Regions from separate parts of the Ruegeria sp. HKCCD6428 genome, predicted to be linked through region 3. Evidence: riboswitches for the same ligand, from Rfam matches in the RefSeq annotation. Region 3 holds a riboswitch; each other region holds the start of a gene.
What was found. A riboswitch is a leader RNA that binds a small molecule or an ion and turns the genes downstream of it on or off. The one in region 3 is predicted to bind cobalamin.

Region 1: another riboswitch for cobalamin. It lies ahead of GS620_RS17595 (hypothetical protein); the one in region 3 lies ahead of GS620_RS00320 (DUF1636 domain-containing protein).
Region 2: another riboswitch for cobalamin. It lies ahead of GS620_RS17220 (aromatic ring-hydroxylating dioxygenase subunit alpha); the one in region 3 lies ahead of GS620_RS00320 (DUF1636 domain-containing protein).

The regions. Positions count from the first base shown of each region.
Region 1 is NZ_WVQX01000009.1:46,473-53,842, forward strand. Features, by position in the region: gene rsgA (ribosome small subunit-dependent GTPase A) at 1-770, shown strand, start outside; gene GS620_RS17590 (hypothetical protein) at 810-1,730, opposite strand; cobalamin riboswitch at 1,801-2,023, shown strand; gene GS620_RS17595 (hypothetical protein) at 2,114-2,521, shown strand; gene GS620_RS17600 (dual specificity protein phosphatase family protein) at 2,513-3,025, opposite strand; gene GS620_RS17605 (DNA polymerase III subunit gamma/tau) at 3,196-4,959, shown strand; gene GS620_RS17610 (YbaB/EbfC family nucleoid-associated protein) at 5,360-5,713, shown strand; gene recR (recombination mediator RecR) at 5,775-6,368, shown strand; gene GS620_RS17620 (lactoylglutathione lyase family protein) at 6,438-6,935, opposite strand; gene GS620_RS17625 (hypothetical protein) at 7,142-7,370, shown strand, end outside.
Region 2 is NZ_WVQX01000008.1:148,590-155,959, forward strand. Features, by position in the region: gene GS620_RS17185 (NAD(P)/FAD-dependent oxidoreductase) at 1-1,005, shown strand, start outside; gene GS620_RS17190 (hypothetical protein) at 959-1,504, shown strand; gene GS620_RS17195 (MFS transporter) at 1,504-2,727, shown strand; gene GS620_RS17200 (DUF3833 domain-containing protein) at 2,724-3,341, shown strand; gene GS620_RS17205 (DUF3833 family protein) at 3,338-3,880, shown strand; gene GS620_RS17210 (hypothetical protein) at 3,910-4,134, opposite strand; gene GS620_RS17215 (hypothetical protein) at 4,143-4,394, opposite strand; cobalamin riboswitch at 4,660-4,864, shown strand; gene GS620_RS17220 (aromatic ring-hydroxylating dioxygenase subunit alpha) at 4,946-6,199, shown strand; gene GS620_RS17225 (hybrid-cluster NAD(P)-dependent oxidoreductase) at 6,205-7,287, shown strand.
Region 3 is NZ_WVQX01000001.1:63,793-71,162, forward strand. Features, by position in the region: gene cobN (cobaltochelatase subunit CobN) at 1-2,603, opposite strand, end outside; gene cobW (cobalamin biosynthesis protein CobW) at 2,609-3,664, opposite strand; gene GS620_RS00320 (DUF1636 domain-containing protein) at 3,666-4,037, opposite strand; cobalamin riboswitch at 4,129-4,336, opposite strand; gene GS620_RS00325 (SLC13 family permease) at 4,564-6,420, opposite strand; tRNA gene GS620_RS00330 (tRNA-Cys) at 7,049-7,122, opposite strand; gene GS620_RS00335 (protein-L-isoaspartate O-methyltransferase) at 7,348-7,370, shown strand, end outside.

The DNA.
Region 1 (7,370 bases), on a different contig from region 3:
CCGCCGGTACAGGCGCCGCAATGCAACTGATCGCAGCCAATGTCGATGTGTTGTTCATCGTCAGTTCGTGCAATGCCGATTTCAACCTGCCCCGGCTGGAACGATATCTGGCGCTTGCGCATCAGGCCGGGTGTTACCCGGTCGTCGTTCTGACAAAGGCCGACAAATCGGCGGACCCTGACAGTTTCTCGGGACAGGTGCAATCACTGGACCCGTTCCTGACGGTTCTGGCGATCAACGCGCTGGACCCGGCAGAGGTTGAAAAGGTTCTGTCCTGGTGCCCCAAAAGCCAGACCGGAGCCGTGGTTGGTTCGTCGGGCGTTGGCAAGACGACACTTGCCAATACCATGACCGATCAGGATCTTGCCACCTCGGACATTCGCGAGGATGACGCGCGGGGCCGACACACGACGACCGCACGCGCATTGCACCGGATGCGCAACGGCGGCTGGTTGATCGATACACCCGGAATGCGCGCGTTGCGCCTGCTGGACGCTCAGGACGGGATCGACGACGTTTTCTCGGACCTTGTCGAGTTGAGCCGGGACTGCCGTTTTTCGGATTGCCAGCACAGCTCCGAGCCCGGATGTGCCGTGCAAGAGGCGATCAGCCACGGCACGCTTGATCCGGCTCGATTGGACCGGTGGCGCAAGCTTCGGCGCGAAGATCAGCGCAATTCTGAAACCGTCGCGCAGTCCCGGGCGCGGGACAAAGCGTTCGGCAAGATGGTCCGTGGCGTCATAAAGGAAAAGAAACTTCGCAACCGGTGATTGTTGGACGGGGCCTGGCCCGTTCTGCGCCGCGTCTGATCAAGCGATCAGTCGCGGCCAAACCGCTGCATTGCGCCGGGCAAATGCTCCGATATGACCAACCTCGGGCAACCCGAAATCGGCGGGGCTCAGCAGGTGGCGGTTGGCATCGGGGCCGTAAAGATCCGCAAGCCGCCAAACCGCTTCCGGCGGCACCATCTGGTCGTCCTCGAAGGTGAACAAATCCACGGGCGTTCCAGAATCCTTCCACTGCGCCGCAGGTAACTCATGCCCGATTTCAGGCACATAATTCAAAGGCGCGGTACACCATTTGCGCCACTGCCAATAGACCGATGCCGGCAGATCCGAGCCGAACCCGATCGCCTTTCCGGGAAGGTAGCCAAGGGCTCGGGCCAAAAGCGGCGCATGACCATACCAGAACAATCCTGCCAAACCACGATAGGGCCATGGATGGTCGCTTAGGGTTACCAGCCCCGAACACACACAGATCATCCGGTCAATCAGATCGATATCCGGCTGCACAGGCCCCAACATCGCGCCGATCGAATGACCGATGGTCCAATGCTGCGAATCGGGAAACCGTCTGCGCATTTCCGCCCGTGCCGCGGGCATGTCGATCAAGGCCCAATCCGCCATGGTCGCACGCGAGTCTTTCAGGCGGCCAGTCAAGGAATGCCCGTAATCGCGATAGTCATAGGTCAGGCAGGCCATACCCTGCTCGGCAGCAAGCCATCGTGCGAAATGACGGTAATAATCGCGCGGCACACCCGTTGCACTGTTCAGCACGACGACGATTTCGGGCGAGGTCAGCGGGCTGTACAACCGTGCAGACAGTGTTTTCTGCCCGGACGGAAAGCAAAACTCTTCGGTCAATACCGTTTGCTCTGTGTCCAACATGATCTCTGGCTTTGGGCTTGGTAAATCCGGTTTCCGAACCTCAACGCCCTCGACACTATGCATGAACCGACACCGTATCCAGCATGACCAAGCGTCCGGTCAAAAGATCGGCTTGACTCGATGCGTGCTCAAACGCTAGCGGTTGTGTGATGGTTTCCGGCCTCCACAAGGGGTCGGGATGAAAAGGGAACACGGTGCGGTAATGTCTGGTCATGCAGGCAACAACCAAATCCGCGACTGCCCCCGCAACTGTAAGCGGTAAGCGATGCCGAAACACCACTGGCCCCGAAGGCTGGGAAGGTCGGCAAAGCGATGACCCGCAAGTCAGGAGACCTGCCATCGGAAACGAAACCGAAACTCGGGCGGGGTGTCCGGGCAGGTCCTGACGGCATCACGCTGTTCCACCTGTCCCCAATATCCTGTCCACCAAGCGCGGAGGGCGCAGGATGATCTGGAAGACAAAAACACATGAATTCAGTGCAACAGTATGTCAGCGGACGGGCAAAACCTGTCCCGCTTTGGCGCGGCTGGCGCGCTCGATATCCGAAGCCATGGCCCAGGCGACCTCGGCCACAAGTGACGATTTCGAGATTGAGGGCAGCAGCGAGCTGTCACATTGCGCCGAAGGATGTCATGCAATTTTCCGCGCGCGATCAGACAGCATTCGTGTCTTTTGCGGAACGCAGCCCGAAACCGCAATTGAGCCGCTGAACGGCTATGCCGACCTGATCTTCGGAAACACGTTCAGTGCGATGCCATCCGGCGTCGTGAAGACCCCACCCTGCGCGATGATCGAAGTTTCCACGATCCGGCCTCGAAAACCTGCTTGCGCGCCCATGCAGATTTCAATCTGAGTCCAGACTGACCTGTGCCTGGGCGCGCCGAGAGGCCCAGGCCAGTTGCGCATCCGTTTCGACGGCGCAAGGGCGCACCGCCCGCAATCGTTGCAGCGCCGTGTCCGCGCGTTCGCCGCATTCGACCATAAGCCGAAGGACAACCATACCTGACCTGCCACATCCCCCGCGGCAGTGTACCAATACGCGACCTCCGCCGGAAAGCGCGTGCCGGGCCGCGGCGCTGACGGACGGCCACGCGTCATCAATCGCTTTTGTCGGCGCTCCGAAATCTTCGATCGGCAGGTGAACCCATCGGCTGGCGCGGCTTTGAATATCGCTGCCAAATTCCTGCGCCCCGTCCTGAAGCATTTCGACATCCGTCGTCATCGAAACAACAAGCCCCGGCTGCCAGGCTGCGATCATATCCAGATCGCTGGAGTAATCTCCGCCGCGTCCGGGCATCGAGGTCAGCGCCAGCGTTCCGCCACCGACTTGCAGGGCGTAGATCACCAACTGCGACATGAATCCTGTCCTCCCCAAAGAACTCTTTACAAAATGAGCCATTAAATCCGCTGATGCAGTTTAGTGCGAAAGCGACTCGTTTCTAAATCAAAAATCATCGCGCCCCGCTGTGGACGCGGGCAACGGTGGCCACTACGCTGTGCCCAAGCACCGAATCCCAACGAGAAGACATGACAGACAGCTCCAGCCCCGCCTATCAGGTTCTCGCCCGCAAATATCGCCCGGAAACCTTTGCCGATCTGGTGGGTCAGGATGCCATGGTGCGCACCCTGAAAAACGCGTTCGCGGCCGACCGGATCGCGCAGGCCTTCATCATGACCGGTATTCGCGGCACCGGCAAAACCACGACCGCAAGGATCATCGCCAAGGGGATGAACTGCATCGGACCCGACGGAACCGGTGGCCCCACGACCGAACCCTGCAGTCAGTGTGAACATTGTGTCGCCATCATGGAAGGCCGCCATGTCGACGTGATGGAGATGGACGCCGCCAGCCGTACGGGCGTCAACGACATCCGCGAGATCATTGACAGTGTTCGCTATCGCGCCGCCAGCGCGCGTTACAAGATTTATATCATCGACGAGGTTCATATGCTCTCGACCAGCGCGTTCAACGCGCTGCTCAAGACGTTGGAAGAACCGCCCGCGCATGTGAAGTTCATCTTCGCAACCACTGAAATCCGCAAAGTCCCTGTCACCGTGCTGTCCCGCTGCCAGCGTTTCGACCTGCGCCGGATCGAACCCGAAGACATGATTGGCCTGCTTCGCAAGATCGCCGAAGCGGAAAACGCCCAGATCGCCGAAGACGCGCTGGCGCTGATCACCCGAGCAGCAGAAGGATCGGCCCGGGATGCGACCTCGTTGCTGGATCAGGCGATTTCGCACGGGGCTGGCGAGACGACCGCCGATCAGGTCCGTGCAATGCTTGGACTGGCAGACCGTGGCCGGGTTCTGGACCTTATGGATATGATCCTGCGCGGTGATGCCGCCGGAGCACTTACCGAGTTGAGCGGCCAATACGCCGAAGGCGCGGACCCGCTGGCGGTGCTGCGCGATCTGGCCGAGATCACGCACTGGGTGTCCGTCGTAAAGATCACACCTGACGCGGCCCAGGACCCGACGGTTTCTCCGGACGAACGGACCCGGGGCCAACACATGGCCGAGGCTCTGCCGATGCGGGTTCTGACCCGGATGTGGCAAATGCTGCTGAAGGCGCTCGAGGAAGTCTCGGCAGCCCCCAACGCCATGATGGCCGCCGAAATGGCCGTTATTCGCCTGACCCATGTGGCGGATTTGCCAAGCCCCGAAGAGCTGATCAAACGGTTGCAAGATGCCCCGCCACCGCCGCCGGGCGGGCCCAATGGCGGCGTTTCGATACCCCGACAGGGCGCCGGTCCGGCGCCGGCTGGCGCGGCCCATCCACCTACCTATGCGCCGTCCCCTCGCGGTGCCGGTGGCGCACCGGTTGCAGCCCTGGCGCAGGATTCCCAGACGGCTCTTGCCCGGTACCCGACCTTCGATCACGTGGTGGAATTGATCCGGACAAATCGCGACGTGAAGTTGCTGGTCGAGGTGGAAAACGGCGTGCGCCTCGTCTCCTATCAACCCGGGCGAATCGAATTTACGCCCGCCGCCCAGGCACCGGCCGATCTGGCGCCACGGTTGGGCTCTGCCCTGCAACGCTGGACAGGAAATCGGTGGGCTGTCTCGATCGTCTCGGACGGTGAAGCCCCCACAATTGCAGAAATACGGGACGAGGCCGAGCTGGCTCTGAAATCCGAGGCCGAAAAACACCCGTTGGTGCAGGCGGTACTGGCGCAATTCCCAAAGGCGAAAATCACCAGGATCGAAACGCCGGAGCAACGCGCCGCCAAGGTCGAGACCGAAGCGCTTCCCGAGGTTGAAGACGAGTGGGACCCGTTCGAGGAAGACTGACCTCACCGCCCGTCACCCCCTGTTTCAAACGAAACAGATCGAGGTTTCGATCGAACACATCCGCCCGCATGTCTCAGATCGTTTGTTGCGACACCGGCCAGCGGTAGGCGGCCCGTGACAATTCTGATCCGGATGCCGCGTAGCCATTCGAACCACGCCCAGATTTTCTTTGCCCTGTGTGATCAGTCTCGGCAGCAGGCCATATGCGCGCCAAGGACGATCTGCGCTTTTCGGACCTGCAGGCGAATATGGCGTCGCAGATGGGCGGCACGATCCTGCTGACGCCTGCGCCGATCAACATACCGGCCGGAACGATAGAGCCTCCGACCGGCGGGAGAACCCTTGTGCCATGTGGCTGCTGCCCGTATCTAGAGCGCAAACGGAGACACAGGAGAATACTATGCTGAAAGGACTCGGCGGGCTTGGCGGTCTGGGCGACATGGCCAAGATGATGAAATCCGCGCAGGACCTGCAAACCAAGATGACCGAAATGCAGGAAGAGCTGAACAACATGATGGTTGTCGGCGAATCCGGTGCAGGGCTGGTCAAGGCAACGGCGACAGCCAAGGGTGAACTCAAAGGTCTGGATATCGACCCCTCCATCTTCAACGGTGATGACAAGGAAGTGGTCGAAGACCTGATCCTAGCCGCCATCAAGGATGCGCAGACCAAAGCCGCTGAACGTTCGCAGGAAGAAATGGCCAAGCTGACCGAAAGCATGGGCTTGCCCGCAGACATCAAGCTGCCGTTCTGAGCTTCATCTTTTCTGAAATACTCCCGCCGGAGGATCCCTCCGGCGCAAAGCAGGATTGGCCATGAGTTCGAACAGCGACATCGACAACCTGATCGACCTGATGGCCAAACTGCCGGGCCTGGGCCCGCGCTCGGCCCGCCGCGCTGTGCTGCACCTGATCCGCAAACGTGCCTTGCTGCTGACGCCCCTGTCTGATGCCATGCAGCAGGTCGCGATCACGGCCCGGGAATGCCTGAATTGCGGCAACGTGGGCACCACCGATATCTGTGACATCTGCAACGATGAGGCCCGCGCGACAGGAGAGCTGTGTGTGGTCGAAGACGTCGCCGACCTCTGGGCGATGGAGCGTGCCGGAGTCTTCAAGGGCCGTTATCACGTTCTGGGCGGCACGCTGTCGGCGCTGGACGGGATCGGCCCCGACGAGTTGCGCATTCCCCGCCTCAAGGACCGGGTTGTGGCCGAAGGGATTTCCGAAGTCATCCTGGCGCTGAACGCCACCGTAGATGGCCAGACCACCGCCCATTACATCGCCGATCAGTTGGAGGGGCAGGTGCGCCTGACTTCGCTGGCGCAAGGTGTGCCGATTGGCGGAGAACTGGATTATCTGGACGACGGGACGATCACGGCCGCGCTGCGGGCGCGGAAGGAGATCTAGCTAACCTCAGAGGATCGGGGCGATAACTGCGCCATCGCCCCAGCACGTATCAACGCGGGCCCAAGGGCTTCAGGTATATGCACCAGACGAGTAGGTCAGCTCATACGAGTGGCTGTAGATTTCGAATACGATACCAAAGGGGTCTTCAACATAGACCATTCGGTAAGGCTTTTCTCCGGGATAGTAGTGCCGTATCGGCATCCTCTGTTTTCCACCAGCCTGCACAATCTTTTCGACCAGACCTTCGACGTCAGGGTCCTGAATGCAAAAGTGAAACGTGCCATTTCTGCGGAAATCGATGTTGTTTTCAGGCTCGTAATTCCCGTCAAACTCGAAGAGTTCAATTCCAATCCTGTCCGCTGTCGCGAGATGCGCGATACGCAGTTTCCTCCAGTCCGGGCCAAAAACATCCGTGCACATAACGCCAATATCCGAGTCATCCTCGACCACGTCGGTGGGCGGCATGATGACGTAAAAACCCAAGACCTCGGAATAGAACTTCACGGCTTCGTCCACGTTGGGAACAGACAACCCGATATGTGAAAAAGTCCTTGGAAACTGAGACATAGAAGGCTCCTTAATCTGCTAAGACGTAAAACTATTGGACAGCGATTCGTTTTCAAGTTGCTTCCCAAGCCTTCATAGCAGGGTTCACCCCGCCGCACGGGTCATGACCCGGAGACAAAATACTCGCTACAAAGCAAAAGGGGCTTTGCCTTCCGTGCGCGCGTAGTAGAATGCCTCGGACTTGATCCCTTTGATTGGAATACGTTATGGCCCGCCTTCTCGCCCTCGCCTTCGCCACGTTCACTGCAACCGCCGCCCTGTCGCAGGACCTTGTGGACAAGGGCTTTGTCGAAGGTTGGAACATCATGATGGACCCAGCGCTTGGCAACGGGTGCCTGATCCAGACGGTGTATCAGGATCTCTCGGTGGTGCGGCTGGGCTATGATGCGTTGGGCAATCGTGGGTATTTCGCCGTGTACAACAAGGCATGGGGCG
Region 2 (7,370 bases), on a different contig from region 3:
CGCACACTGACCGCTCAAAAGCGCAATCTGGCGCGTCCGGCCTACTATAAAATGATCGCCGATATCCTGCGGTTTGGCAAAGAAGCCCCAGAAGCCGCCAAGGACGATGACACCACGATTGGTGAGTTGGTGGACCAACTGCGGCTGGGTCACTGGTTTCGGCACAATTATCTGATGCCGATGTGCGGTGCCATCTGGTCTACGCCGGTCGAGTTCGTGGATCAGTTCCCCGCACGCTCTTTGGTGCAGTTTTTCCGCAATCACGCTTTGCTTGCAAGTGGTCGCGCAAACCAGCATCAATGGTACACGGTCAAAGGCGGCAGCATAGAGTATGTCCGCCGGATCGACGCGGCCCTTCGTGCGCGGGGGGCAGAAATACGTCTGGCCAGCCCTGTTCAGAATGTATCCCGTGACGAGATGGGCGTCACCATCCACAGCCAGGGCGCCGTGGATCAGTTCGATGAAATCATCCTGGCCACCCATTCGGACCAGTCGCTTTCCATTTTGGGTGATGGCGCGACCCCCGCGGAAGCCGCTGCATTGGGCGCAATCCGCTACCAGCCCAATACGGCCACATTGCATTGTGACCCAGGTCAGATGCCAAAGCGGCGCGCCTGCTGGTCAAGCTGGACCTATCGTTCGCAAGCCGGAGATGTGGGGGTAACCTACTGGATGAACCGGCTTCAGAACATTCCGGACAGTGACCCGCTGTTTGTAACGCTGAACGCTTCATCAGAAATTCCCGCGGAAAAGATCTATGACCAGGTTGAATTTGCCCATCCGGTCTTCGACAAGGCCGCCCTGAAGGCGCAAGGGCAAATCCGCGAGATGCAGGGACAGAACCGAACTTGGTTTGCCGGTGCTTACAACCGGCACGGATTTCACGAAGACGGGATAGCCAGCGCGATGCATGTCGTTGCTCGAATAAATGGCGCCCCGCAAACCATCGGAGCTGACAATGGCATTCCTGGGAAAGACCCGGCCCTATCTGTTGCCGCTGAATAAGGCGATATGGCGCACAGCGTTTCTTGCACTTTCCTTGCTGATCCCCAATGGGCTGGTCGCGTCGCCGGTCACGGAAGAACTGAACGATGCCCAACTGCGCGGAACCGCGACGTTCCGCTATCTGGGTTTGCCAATCTATGACGCCAAACTCTACACGCCCAAAGGTGCGCCGTTCAGTTGGAGCGAAGATATCGCCCTGCAACTGACCTATCGCAAGAACATCAAGAAGAAAGCGCTGGTCAACTCGACCCTGGACGAGATGGACCGCATCGGCCGGTCAGCACCCGTTCGCGACCAACTGAACCGGTGTTTCAATGCCGTGGCAAAAGGGGACAGCTATCTGGCGGTTTCTGATGGTCCCGACAAGGTCAGTTTCTGGCTGAACGGGCAAAAGACCTGCACCATGGCGTATCCGGGCATCAAGCGCAGTTTCATGTCCGTGTTCCTGGGAGACAACACGCGGTCCGCGTCCTTCACGCGCAGGCTACAGGGGCGGTGATGCTCTATCCCCGGGTCAGTCTCTATGCGTTGATGCTCGCTGCGGCGGGTATCCCGCTTTATATCCACTTGCCGCGCTTTGCAGCCGTGAACCTGGGTATTGGCCTTGGGGTCATTGGTACGGTGCTGCTGGTGATCCGTTTGGTGGATCTGGTGCAGGATCCGCTGATCGGTTGGGCAATCGACCGATGGCCCGGCGGCCAGCTTGCATTTGCGGCGATGGCGGCTTTGGGGCTGGCAATCGGGTTTCCCCTGCTTTTCAATCTGCCGCAGGGTGCCAGCGTGCCGGAACTGGTCGCGATCCTGATCTTGCTGTTCTCGGCGTACAGCCTGGGAACCATTCTTCTGTATGGTCGCAGCGCAACTCTGGCGAAGCAAACCGATCCGCAAGAGCTGATGACACTGGCCGCCTATCGTGAAGGCGGGCAGTTGACCGGGGTGGTCATCGCAGCCAGCGCTCCGGCCCTGTTGGTTGCTTTCGGGGCACACTCCCAAGGCTACCCCGCATTCGGAGCGTTTCTGGGGCTGCTGTCCGTTCTGACCCTGATACTGACGATCCCGATCTGGCGTCGCAGACCGATCACCGGATCAGGCCTGTCCTTTGCAGGGCTGGGTCAGGCCGGTGGCTTGCGCCTTCTTGCGCTGGCTTTGGTCAACAGTCTCCCGGTTGCCATAACCTCCACCCTGTTTCTGTTTTTTGTGGAAGACCGGCTGCAACTGCCGGGCAAGGCGGGTCCTTTGTTGATCCTGTTTTTCCTGAGCGCAGGCGCGAGCGTCCCGCTCTGGGCAAAGCTCAGCAACAGAATTGGCCCGAAACAGACTCTGATCATCGCCATGCCGCTCTCGATTGCCGGCTTTATCGGCGCTGCCACACTGAGTGCAGGAAATCTTGCGGGTTTTGCAATGATCTGTCTCGCCTCGGGCGCGGCGCTGGGCGCAGATATGGTCGTGTTGCCGGCCATGTTCTCGATCGTCCTTACCCGGGCCGGGCTGAACGCATCAGCCGCGTTTGGCGTCTGGTCCTTCGCTGGCAAACTGGGCCTCGCCCTGGCTGCCTTTTTCACTCTGCCGCTGCTGGAACGCAGCGGTTTCACCCCCGGTCAAACCAATTCCGCACAGGCGCTGGATACACTCAATCTTGCCTATGCGGTGCTGCCCTGTATCCTGAAAGTCGGAGCGTTCGGGATGGTGTTGACCCTGCCCACCGAGGTCACAAGCAAATGAACGCTTTCACCATCATCCTTCTGGTCCTTCTGACCGCTGTCTTCATCCGTGCAAGGCTGCTGAGCTTTCGCGCGCAATCGCCGTCAGATTACAGCGGCACCGGGCCAGATTTTTCCCTGAAAAAACACCTGAACGGAGAGATCTTGTCCGAGGGCCTGATCTATGGCCCCAACGGCAAAATGTCGAACAGCTTTGTCGCGCGCATGTCCGGCGAATGGAAAGGCAACTCGGGCACGCTGACCGAATACTTCACCTATTCCAACGGAAAACAGATGACCCGCAAATGGTACCTGACGCTGGGAACCGGCAACACGTTCACGGCAATGGCGGATGATATCGTGGGCGAAGGTCAGGGCATCATCTCGGGGTCCACGGTGAAACTGACCTATCGTATCATTCTGCCAGATGACGCTGGTGGACATACGCTGGACGTCACCGATTGGATGTACCTGACAGAAACCGGCGTCATCATGAACCGGTCCGAGATGCGCAAGTTTGGCGTCAAGGTCGCGGAACTGATCGCCACAATGCGTCCAAGCCCCAGATCGAAACCGATTCATCCAAGTGGGTCAAACGGGTATGACGCGACTTCGGAAGGGAAACCGTTGCAATGATCACCTTTCGCTCTTTCATCGCCTGCATTGCCATCGCAAGCCTTGCAGTTTTGGCGGCCTGCTCCGGCAAACCGAAGGTACCAAAAACGTTTCTGTCGGACCGACAGTTGAACCTCGAGGAATTTTTCGAAGGCAAAACAGTGGCCTACGGTCAGTTTCAGGATGTTCTGGGAAATATCCCCCGCAGATTCACGGTTGATATCGACGGGACATGGGACGGCGAAACCCTGACCCTGGTCGAAGACTTCGTCTACGACGATGGCGCGACGGAACAACGCATCTGGACATTGACCAAAACCGGAGAGGATACGTGGACCGGTACGGCGCCTGGCGTACTGGGTACCGCCAGCGGGATTGAACGCGGGGATACGTTCAACTGGAAATACAAGATCGACCTGCCGATCAAGGACGGGACCATGCGTGTCAAATTCGACGATTGGATGTGGCTGCTGGATGACGACCGTCTGCTGAACCGCGCGTATGTCTCACGCTATGGCGTCCGTCTGGGTGAAGTCATTCTGTTCTTCGAGAAGAAATAGGGCCGCCAGGCCCGGTTTCATCACAAAAGTCAGTAGAAAATAAACTCGTCCACCAATGCTGTCGTCGATCCCTTGACCTCACCGGCCGTGTTTGCCCTTGGCCCGTCCGAGGCTGCGCCCTCGGCGCGTTCGCCGCCCTCGACCTTCAAGCGCGCGCGTTCTATCTGCCCCCAGAGGAAAAACAGACCATCCCGTTTTCCCATGAGGCGCGAAGGAACTGTTGTCCGCAAAACACCTGTTTTCGGTTTTGGCATCTGCTCTCTTACTGCCTCCGGTGTTTTCCACCATTTTCGGAAAACGTAATGGTTTTTCCCGAAAAAGACAATTTTTTATAGACAAAATGAGGTTTTCTACCGGCCGTTGACAGGGTGGACTGACAACTCTCGCATGACGGATATTCGCATTCTTCACCTGCCCCATTGAAAGCCAGCACTATCCCAAACGGATCAACTTTACGCAAAAGGGCCTGCTGCAAACCTCCTTCACTTGGCCCGACACTCTCTTTTTCAGCCATGCTCAGGCGACGCGCAGCGTTTGGTTTCTGATCAGAGCAGCCGGCCTTCGCCGTCGCGGTTGGGGGTCAATTTTACGGCGCGGATGTCAGACGTGGCCGCATCCATCGCAAGGCCATCGGCCACCGCAAAACGCCATGCTGGCGAGCCTGCCACGCCCCTGTGCCAAGGACTGTGGTCCCGGCGCCGTCCACTCTGCCGGAATATTTCTATGTCTGTTTTGAAACCGGAAATGTCGCAAGCATTTCAGCGCCCAAGCGGGTAAAAAGTAGGCTGCCATCGTGAGGTGCCGCTGTTTGATTCTCAGACAGCGGAGAATTGGGAAGCCGGTGGAATTCCGGCACTGCCCCCGCAACGGTAAGAAAGGTCAGGTTCGACAATCAACCACTGGGACGAGGATCCCGGGAAGGTGTCGCAACCGGGTGCAAGCCCCTTTCAAGTCCGGAAACCAGCCTTGCAGATATGTCAAACCGCGGGTGGCGGTGGGGGCACGGGTTTCGGACGTGGTCCTCGCGCGCCTCCGGACGGTTCCTCCCTGTCATCTGCCCAAGCAATGCCGCGGGGCGCGGCAGGAGAGCCAGAAGTGAACAATGTCCAAAACCTGTTGGCGCGTCGAATCCCGGGCTATGCTCTGGAACGGGCCTTTTACACCGACCCCGAGATCTTTCAGACCGACCTGGAAGCCATCCACTATCGCGAATGGCTCTTTGCCATTCCGGCCTGCGAACTAGTGAAAGCCGGCGACTACGTAACGTACAACGTGGGTGCCTATCGCGTGATCATCGTGCGCGGCGCCGACAACCAGATCCGGGCGTTTCACAACACCTGCCGCCATCGCGGCTCGATCATATGCAAGGCGGCAAAAGGCAACGCGCCGAAGCTGGTTTGCCCGTATCATCAATGGACCTACGAGCTTGACGGCTCATTGCTGTGGGCCCGCGACATGGGGCCGGAGTTTGATCCCAGACAGCATGGTTTGAAGACGGTTCATTGCCGCGAGCTTGCCGGCTTGGTTTACATCTGTCTGGCGGATGTCGCCCCGGATTTTGACACGTTCGCCAATATCGCGCGCCCGTATCTTAAGCCGCATGATCTTGCGAATGCCAAGGTCGCCTTCGAAAGCACGATCATCGAGAACGGCAACTGGAAGCTGGTCTGGGAAAACAATCGCGAGTGCTATCACTGCGGCGGCAACCACCCTGCGCTGTGCCGGACCTTCCCTGATGATCCGGGCGTGACGGGGATCGAAGGCGGTGAAACCCCAGCCTATATGCAAGCCCATTTCGACAGGTGCCAGGCTGCCGGCATGCCATCGCAGTTCTATCTGCACGAGGACGGGCAATATCGACTAGCGCGGATGCCGCTGAAAGAAGGGGCCGAGAGCTATACGATGGACGGGAGATCCGCCGTGCGCCGCTGGTTGGGCCGGTCGCCCTTTGCGGATGCGGGATCGCTTTTGAAGTTCCACTATCCGACCACGTGGAACCACTTTCTTGCCGATCACTCGATTGTTTTCCGCGTTACGCCGATCAGCCCGACAGAGACCGAGGTCACGACCAAATGGCTGGTCAACAAGGATGCGGTTGAAGGCGTTGACTATGACGTGAAACGCCTGACCGAAGTCTGGGTCGCCACGAATGACGAAGACCGTCAGGTGGTCGAGGACAACCAGCAGGGCATCAACAGCCCGGCCTATGTGCCCGGCCCGTATTCAGCCATTCAGGAATCCGGCGTGCTGCAATTCGTGGATTGGTATTGCAACACAGTTTCGGCCCGCCTGGCCCCTGACTCCCTGGCGGCGGAGTAAGTCTGATGAAAGACCTGAACTCGCTTTCTTCCAACATCTGGCAGGATGGAGAGATGCTGGAATGTGTCTCGGTCGTGCCCGAGATGCCGAACACCGCCAGCTTTTCGTTCCGGGCCCCCTCGGGGGCGCAGTTCGCCTATCACCCCGGTCAGTTCCTGACGCTCGAGATTCCGGCGCCCGGCCAGCCCGGAGGCGTTGTGCATCGCACCTACACGATCTCATCGTCGCCGTCGCGGCCGCGGTCGATCACCATCACCGCCAAAGCGCAACCCGACAGTATCGGCACGCGCTGGATGCTGGACAATCTTCAACCCGGCATGCGGATCAAGGCCATTGGGCCCGCGGGCCTGTTCACCAACGCGTTGAGCGATGCGCGCAAGTTCCTGTTTATCTCGGCTGGCTCGGGCATCACCCCGATGATGTCGATGACCACCTGTATGTGGGACGAAGGCCGCGATCTGGACGTTGTCTTCATCAACTGCGCCAAAAGGCCATCCGAGATCATCTTCCGCCAGCGCTTGGAACAGATGGCCAGCCGCACGGATGGTTTGGACCTGAAATTCGTGGTGGAAGAGCCGGACCGCTACCGCCCATGGACGGGATATCAGGGTCAGTTCAACCAATTGATGCTGGGGCTGATGGCGCCGGATTACCTTGAGCGCGAAGTCTATTGCTGCGGTCCTGAGCCCTTCATGCAAGCGGTACGCGACGCGCTGGCCGGTCTTGGTTTTGATATGAACAACTACCATCAGGAAAGCTTCGGCGCGCCGGTGGAAACCGAGGCGGATCAGCCCGAGTTGGATGACGTTGTTCTGGACGACGACAGCAGCGCCGAGATCCTGTTCGCGACCTCGGGCGTGACGGCCAAGGTTGCCGAGACCGACACGGTCCTTGCCGCCGCCCGCTCGGTTGGCCTGAACATTCCGTCAGGCTGTACCTTCGGCGTATGCGGGACCTGCAAGGTCAAGAAAACTGCCGGAGAGGTCCATATGGTCCACAACGGAGGGATCTCGGAAGACGACATCGACGCGGGGTACATTCTGGCCTGCTGCTCGAACCCGATCGGCAAGGTCGAAATCGACGTTTAGGCGCTTCGCATCACGATCAAAGCCGCAGCGTGGCTGACACCCGCTGCGGTTTTCGGCGCGGTTTTTCTGCCCTTTGCAGAACA
Region 3 (7,370 bases):
TCCTGCCCGGCATAGGGGTTCCAATCCGTTGCCTCATCACGCGCGGACAATGCGCGCACCGCTTGGCCAAACAAAGCGGACAGCGTCGGGAAAACATCCCGGAACAGGCCCGAAACCCGCAGGGTAACGTCCAGGCGCGGGCGGCTCAGGTCGGTAATCGGCAGAACCTCGATGCCGGAAACCCTCTCGGACCCTTTGTCCCACACGGGTTTGACGCCCAGCAGGTGCAGGGCCATGGCGAATTCCTCGCCCGCCGTGCGCATGGTGGCTGACCCCCACAGATCGACGATCAGCCCCTTCGGGTAATCGCCTTCTTCCTGAAGATGGCGTCGCACCAGTTCTTCGGCCAGTTTCACACCCTGAGCATAGGCCGCACGGGTCGGAACCGACCGCGGATCGGTGGTGTAAAGGTTCCGCCCGGTGGGCAGAACATCTGACCGGCCACGATAGGGGGACCCCGAAGGCCCGGCATCAATCCGCTTGCCTTCGAGCGCTTTGATCAGCGCGTCGCGTTCGGCGTGGGCCGAAGGGGCCGGATCGAAACTGCCCGTCACCTCGGGCACGCGCCCGAAGATGTGCAGCCCGTCGCCAAACTGACTTTCCTTGATGTCACAGACAAAGCGATCGATGCGGGTGATGGCCTCGGCGGTGCAGGTTGCCTGATCGAGGCCAAGATCGCTTTCCAGCCCTATCGCCTGCGCTTCATCACGGATATCTTCCTGCAAGCGGTCGCGGCGTTTGGGGTCAAGCCCGTCGGCGTTGGAAAACTCATCCAGCAGCGATTCAAGCCGCACCATCCGATCCGGCGTGCCGCTGTCCTTCATCGGGGGCGGGATGTGGCCCAGCGTGACGGCTCCGATCCGGCGCTTGGCTTGCGCGGCCTCGCCCGGGTCGTTCACAATAAACGGGTAGATCACTGGCAGATCGCCGATCAGCGCCTCGGGCCAGCAATCGGCTGACAAGGCGACCGATTTTCCGGGCAACCATTCCAGCGTTCCATGCGCGCCGATATGGATCAGCGCATCGGCACCCAAGCCTTTGCGCAGCCACAGATAGAAGGCGACATAACCGTGGCGCGGGGTGCGCGAGAGGTCATGATAGTCGTCATCCCGCAACTCGGGCGTGCCGCGTTCGGGTTGCAGCGCGACCAGCGCCTTGCCGCGCCGAAGCGCGGTGAAATGGAAGGCCCCATCGGCACAGGCCGGATCATCTTCGGGCGCGCCCCAAACGGCGTGCAGACCGGCGCGCAGGGTCTCGGGCAATTCCGCAAGCGCATCCTGATAATCCCCGAGCGACCACGAAATCCGTGCGTCCAGAAGAGTGTCGGCAATCAGCTCGCCTGTCGCGATGTCATAGCCTTCTTCGTCAAGATCGGACAGCATCGCCTCGGCCGAGGCCAGCGCGTCGAGGCCAACCGCATGGGCCATCTGCCAGTCTTTGCCGGGATAGGTGGACAGGACCAACGAAGGAATCTGATCTGCCTTGGGTTTGTCGTTCAATGCAAGCCAGCCCGATACACGGTCGATGATCGCTTCGATCCGGTCCGGTTCGGGCCGATGTGCAAAGCGCGCGTATTCCAGATGCGGATCGCGTTTGCCGGGTTCCTTGAAAGACGCGATTCCCGCCGAGATCCGTCCATCCACCTCGGGCAGTACCACATGCATGGCAAGATCGGCCGGGGACAAACCGCGTTCCGCCTCGGCCCAGGCTTTGCGGCGGGAGGTGGCGAGAGCGACCTGAAACACCGGCACGCCTACCGCGTCCAGAGGCGACGTTCCCGACGCGCCTTTTCCCGAAAACGAAGTGGCGTTGACAATGGCCGATGGGTTCAGCGCAACAACATGTTCCCGCAACCAGTCGGCGGCCACAGGCGCCTTGAGCGACGGGGCAAACAGGCCCACCGCCTCGAACCCACGGGCGCGCAGGCTGCGGATCAGGGCCGCGATCGGGGCGGTGTCCGCCGAGGTCAGGTAAGCGCGGTAGAAGGTGACGAGGATGCGTTTGGCGTTACCTTCGAACGCGGTTTCCACCGGGATTACGCCGCGATCCGGACACCACGCGCCACATTCGGGCAAGGTCTTGGCGCCCATCACCGGCCCGGCATAAAGCCCCGCCGCCAAAGCCATCTGCGCCAGCGCCGCCTGTGCCGCGACCTCGCCGCCGGTATCGCATAGATGCGCCAGCCGCCGCAGGGTGGAAACGGGCAGGGTGGAATAGTTGTCCAGCCGCGTGTCCTCGCGCCCGTCGGCGGGCAGCACCGCCAGCGCGATGCCTTTGGCCTGCGCCAGCGCCAGCACCTGCTGCAACCCGTAGGACCAGTAGGGCACCCCGCCGATCAGACGGATCAGAATGCCCTTGGCGCCCTCCAACGTCTGTTCGACATAGGTATCGACCGACAGGGGGTGTTTCAGCGCCGTCAGGTTGGCCAGCCGCAACGAGGGCATCCGCCCCTCGGGCCCGCCACCACGATGCCAGCCCGCCGCGAAAGCACCCAGATCGCTGTCCGAAAAGGACAGCACCACCAGTTCCGCCGGGCTCTGGCCCAGATCGGTTGGGGTCTCGGTTTCCTCGAGCCCGTGGCTTTCGCGGAAGACGACGTGCATGGGTCTTACTCGGCGGCCTCACGCACACCCACGAGGATTTCGCGGATTTCCGCCTCTTTGATATCGTCATGCTCGGCGATGACGACCAGACGCGAACGACGGTCTTCACCGGGTTCCCACGGGCGGTCATACTGGTGCCGTACCCGCGCGCCGACCGCCTGAACCAGCAGGCGCATGGGTTTGCCCTGAACGGCGGCATACCCTTTGACGCGCAGGATGTTCAGTTCATTGGCGAGGCGTTCGATATTGGCGACCAGTTGGGCCGGATCGGTCTGCTCGGGCAGCTCGACGATGATGCTTTCGAAATCGTCATGCTCGTGATCGTGATGGCCGTCGTGATGCGAGGGTCGGGCGTCCATGTCATCCTCGGCGGCGGCTTCCAGACCCAGCACAACGCGCACGTCCACGGCACCTTCGGCCACTTCGACGACGGGCAGGGGGCGCGGCGCCTCGGCGGCGATGATCTCGCGCGCTTTGGCCACGCCTTCGGGGCCGGCGAGGTCGGGCTTGGTCAGCAGGATGATGTCGGCGCACGAGATCTGATCCTCGAACACCTCGGACAGGGGCGTTTCGTGGTCGATCGAGTCATCGGCCATGCGCTGGGCGTCCACCGCTTCGACATTGGGCGCGAAACGGCCTGCGGCCACAGCCTCGGCATCGGCCAAGGCGATCACGCCGTCGACGGTGATCTTCGAGCGGATGTCAGGCCAGTCGAATGCCTTGAGCAGCGGTTTCGGCAGGGCCAGACCGCTGGTTTCGATCAGGATATGATCCGGGCGCGGCTCCAACGCCATCAGGGCCTCGATGGTGGGAATGAAATCATCTGCCACGGTGCAGCAGATGCAGCCATTGGCCAGTTCCATGATGTTTTCCGCCGGGCAATCAGGAATGGCGCAGGATTTCAGGATGTCGCCATCGACGCCTACATCGCCGAACTCGTTGACCACGACGGCAAGGCGCTTGCCCTGCGGGTTCTGCATCAGGTGACGCACCAAAGTGGTCTTGCCCGAGCCCAGAAAGCCGGTGATCACTGTGACGGGGAGTTTTTCGAGGTTCGACATGTCAGGCTCCAATGGGGGGAATGCGCGAGGCACAGTTCTTGCGAAAATGTTCGGGGCGTTCGCGCCATTTCACCAAACCATCTTCCGTGGCCAGATACTTGGTCGCGCCGTCGACGATGACGTCGACATGATCTGTTTCGTTCAGGTTTTCATACACGAAGGTCCAGCGGCCCGGCCCGCGCAACACGATCGAACAGCCTTGATCGCAGTTTGACAGGCATTCAACGGCTTTCAGGGTGACACCGTCGGGCAGGTCTGCCTGTTCCAGGGCCTTGTGCAACAAAGCGCCCGGGCGTTGCGCGTCATCTTCGACAGGCAGGCCGCGACGGCAGGTGGTACAGACCAGCAACTCGACTGGTGCGGTCTCGGTCATGTCTCTCATCCCCCCAAATCCTCTTCGCGGGGGACGGGGTTTCATGCGGGCCACGATTGGTCATGGACCCGACACCGGAACACCCCGCCCGGTTTCAACTTCGGTTGTTGGCAGGTCTCCCGGCTTGCGGATGCCAGAGGCGGGCCTCTGTCGGATGTCCCGCCTTCCCGGCTTTCGAGCCAGTGGCATTGGGCATCCTCTCCGTTCACGGTCGCGGGGGCGGCTGCGTTTGGCGGCAAGACCGTTGACGCATTCCCTTTTCATCGGCTGTCACCGACACCAACGAAAGGGACATGCGGCACCGCTGGCCTGCTTGTCAAGCGAGTCGCGCGCAACAATTATGCAGAGGCATGGAAAGCGACCTGTGGGCGTCGATGGGCGGCATGGTGTGCCGGGACCCAGCCTGAGGTGGGCCGGGCGACGAACGGTATCTCAGCAAGGGGCGTAGACTATGGCCAACCGGTGCTTCGACTGAACCTGTCCAGATGATGGGTAAAGACCACCGAACCCCCTGGATCCTCTTGCGCTAATAGATGACGTTTATCATGAGCAGCGAGACGACCAGAAACAGCGCCGTCATTATTCCGCCGGAGCGGACGAAATCCATCACCTTGTATCCGGCCGGACCCATGATCAACGCGTTTACCTGATGGGTTGGGATGATGAAGCTGTTCGAGGTCGATATGGCGACCGTCAGGGCAAAGACGGCCGGGTTTCCACCCGCCGCCACCGCAATCGATACCGCCAGAGGCACCAGCAGAACCGTGGCCCCCACATTGGACATGACCAAAGAAAAGGCCGTCGCCAGAACAGCGATGCCGGTTTGCAGCGACCAGAGCGGCCAGCCGTCCAGAATTATCATGATCTGCTGCGCGATCCACGCGGCCGTGCCTGTGTTCTGCACGGCTTGTCCCAAAGGTATGAGGCAGGCGAGCAGGAATACGGTGTTCCATCCGACCGCGCGGTATGCCTCGTCCACGCTGAGCACACGGGTCAGCATCATGCCCACCGCGCCGGTAAGAAGACAGAGTGAAAGCCGGACATCCGTGAACAGGATCAACGACAGCGAAATGGCGAAGAATGCCAGGGCCCAGCCGACTTTTTGCGGCCGCAGCTCGTCCTGAGGAAAGTCCGTCGTCACGACGACGAAATCCGGATCTCGTTTGATCCGCATCAGGTTGTCCCATCTGGTATGTGCCACAAGCATGTCGCCCGCCTGAAACTTTTCGAGTCCGATCTGAGTGGATTCGTGATCCTCGGTCTCGACATGGCTCAGCGTCTCTTCGCCGCGGTGAATGGCCAGCAGCGACATCCCGTAGGTCTTGCGAAACAAAAGCTCGCGGGGGCATTTGCCGATCAGCTTGCTGTCGGGCGTGATGACCACCTCGGCCACGCCTGCATTGGTTGGGGCGAACTCTTCGACGAAAATGTCCAAATCCGGAAGAACGGTCAGCCCGTATTTCTCGGCGAACTTCTCGACCTCCCAACGGCGGCCGACGATGGCCAGCCGACACGGCGCTGCAATTTCCGCTGTCAAAACCTGAACCATCGAGGTTTTGCCGCGATAGAAGGTGGAAATGATGTACAGGTGGTTTTCGTGGTTGATGTCGGCCAGAATCTCGCCGACCAAAGGGCTGTCCTCGGGCACCACGACTTCGAACACATCGGCTTTGAGGCCATAGACCCTTTGCAGGTATTCCTGTGTCCCTTGTCCGGTACCCGTATTGTCAGGCCCTTCAGCCTCGGGCAAAACCCAACGTCCCAACAGCAGAAAGTAACCAATTCCCGTCAGGATCAGAACCGCACCGATCGGCGTGACCGAGAACAGGCCGAAGGGCTCCATTTTCTGAGAGGCCGGCAGACTGTCATTTGCCGTCAGGATCAGATCGTTCAGCAGGATAAGAGGAGACGACCCCACCATCGTCATGGTGCCGCCCAAAATGGCGCAGAATCCCATCGGCATGAGCAGGCGCGACAGCGGTATGCCCGACCGTGTGGAAATTCGGCTGACAACCGGCAGAAACAGAGCAGCGGCGCCGACATTCTGCATGAACGAGGATATGACGCCAACGGTGCCGGAAATGATTGGTACAACCCTGCCTTCGGACTTGCCGCCGTATTTGAGGATGACGGCAGCCACCTTGTTCATGATCCCCGTCTTGTCCAGACCGGCCCCGACGATCATGACCGCAATGATCGAGATGACGGCATTGGATGCGAAGCCGTCGAACAGAAGGGTGACATCCGCCAGATTTCCCAGCCCGGGCGCGTAGCTGAGCAAGCCTATGAGAACCAGAACCAATATGGCGGAAAGGTCGATCCTTATGATCTCGGAAACGAAAAGAAAAACGGTGAAAGCCAGCAGGGTGCAAACGACCCCCATCTCGAAGGTAAAGGCAATGTGTTCCACAATACGTCCAGAACTTTTTCTTTGTTAGAGTCCTAGTTCATCCTTCCCGAGTTGTCATGAAGTTTCGTTTTCCGGCGATGGTGAGACATAATATTGCTCAAGAGCTGTTGCTTGAGCAATGCTTTCGGGAACCCCGTTGGACGAACACGTCAGAAAGAAGGATAGGCCAAATTGCATAAGGCAGTCTGCACGCTTCGCGCAGGCGCGATGCCGTCCCAACCAGGTCGAAGCAGCACAGGTAATGGCAGGTCAATTCCAGCCATGGACGACAGACAATCCGACAGCTTTGTTTGCAGCACCATTCTGCCGCTGCGTGAACCGCGCAAAGGGCCTGCTTGGCCGTCCCTGATCGCAATCTGACTACAAGAAAGGTTTGTACCCAAATGGCTGGGACCAATGGTTCAGGTCACCAATTCTGATCATTTCAAGATGAAGATGCCCAGGAAGTACGGCGGGTGTTGCCTGAACGCAAGCTGGCGGCATATGTCCAGAATGCTCGCATTCGGATGGAACAGAACAAGATCACAATACGAAAAATCCAATAGTTGGTTGGATATTGGACCTCGAGGAGGGAAAAAGTACCGCAAGTCATTGGAGGTACTGGAGGCGAGTACCGGAATCGAACCGGTGTAGACGGATTTGCAATCCGCTGCGTCACCACTCCGCCAACTCGCCTTTTCAAGCAAAATCAAATACTTGCTGTGGTGTGCGTGGGGTTTTAGCAGCTTTCCCAAGGGGCGTCCAGAGGATTGCGCGCAATTTTTGTCGACGAGATTGAAATTTGCCGAAGCCCGCAACCGCAAACGCACAGGCGCGGGGGGTTGCGTCAACAGGGCCGTTGCTGGGCGTTTCAGGATGTGGCAAAAGCCGGGTAACTTTGGGAATGACTCGAGAGATCCTATGACAGATTTCGCTGCCCGGCG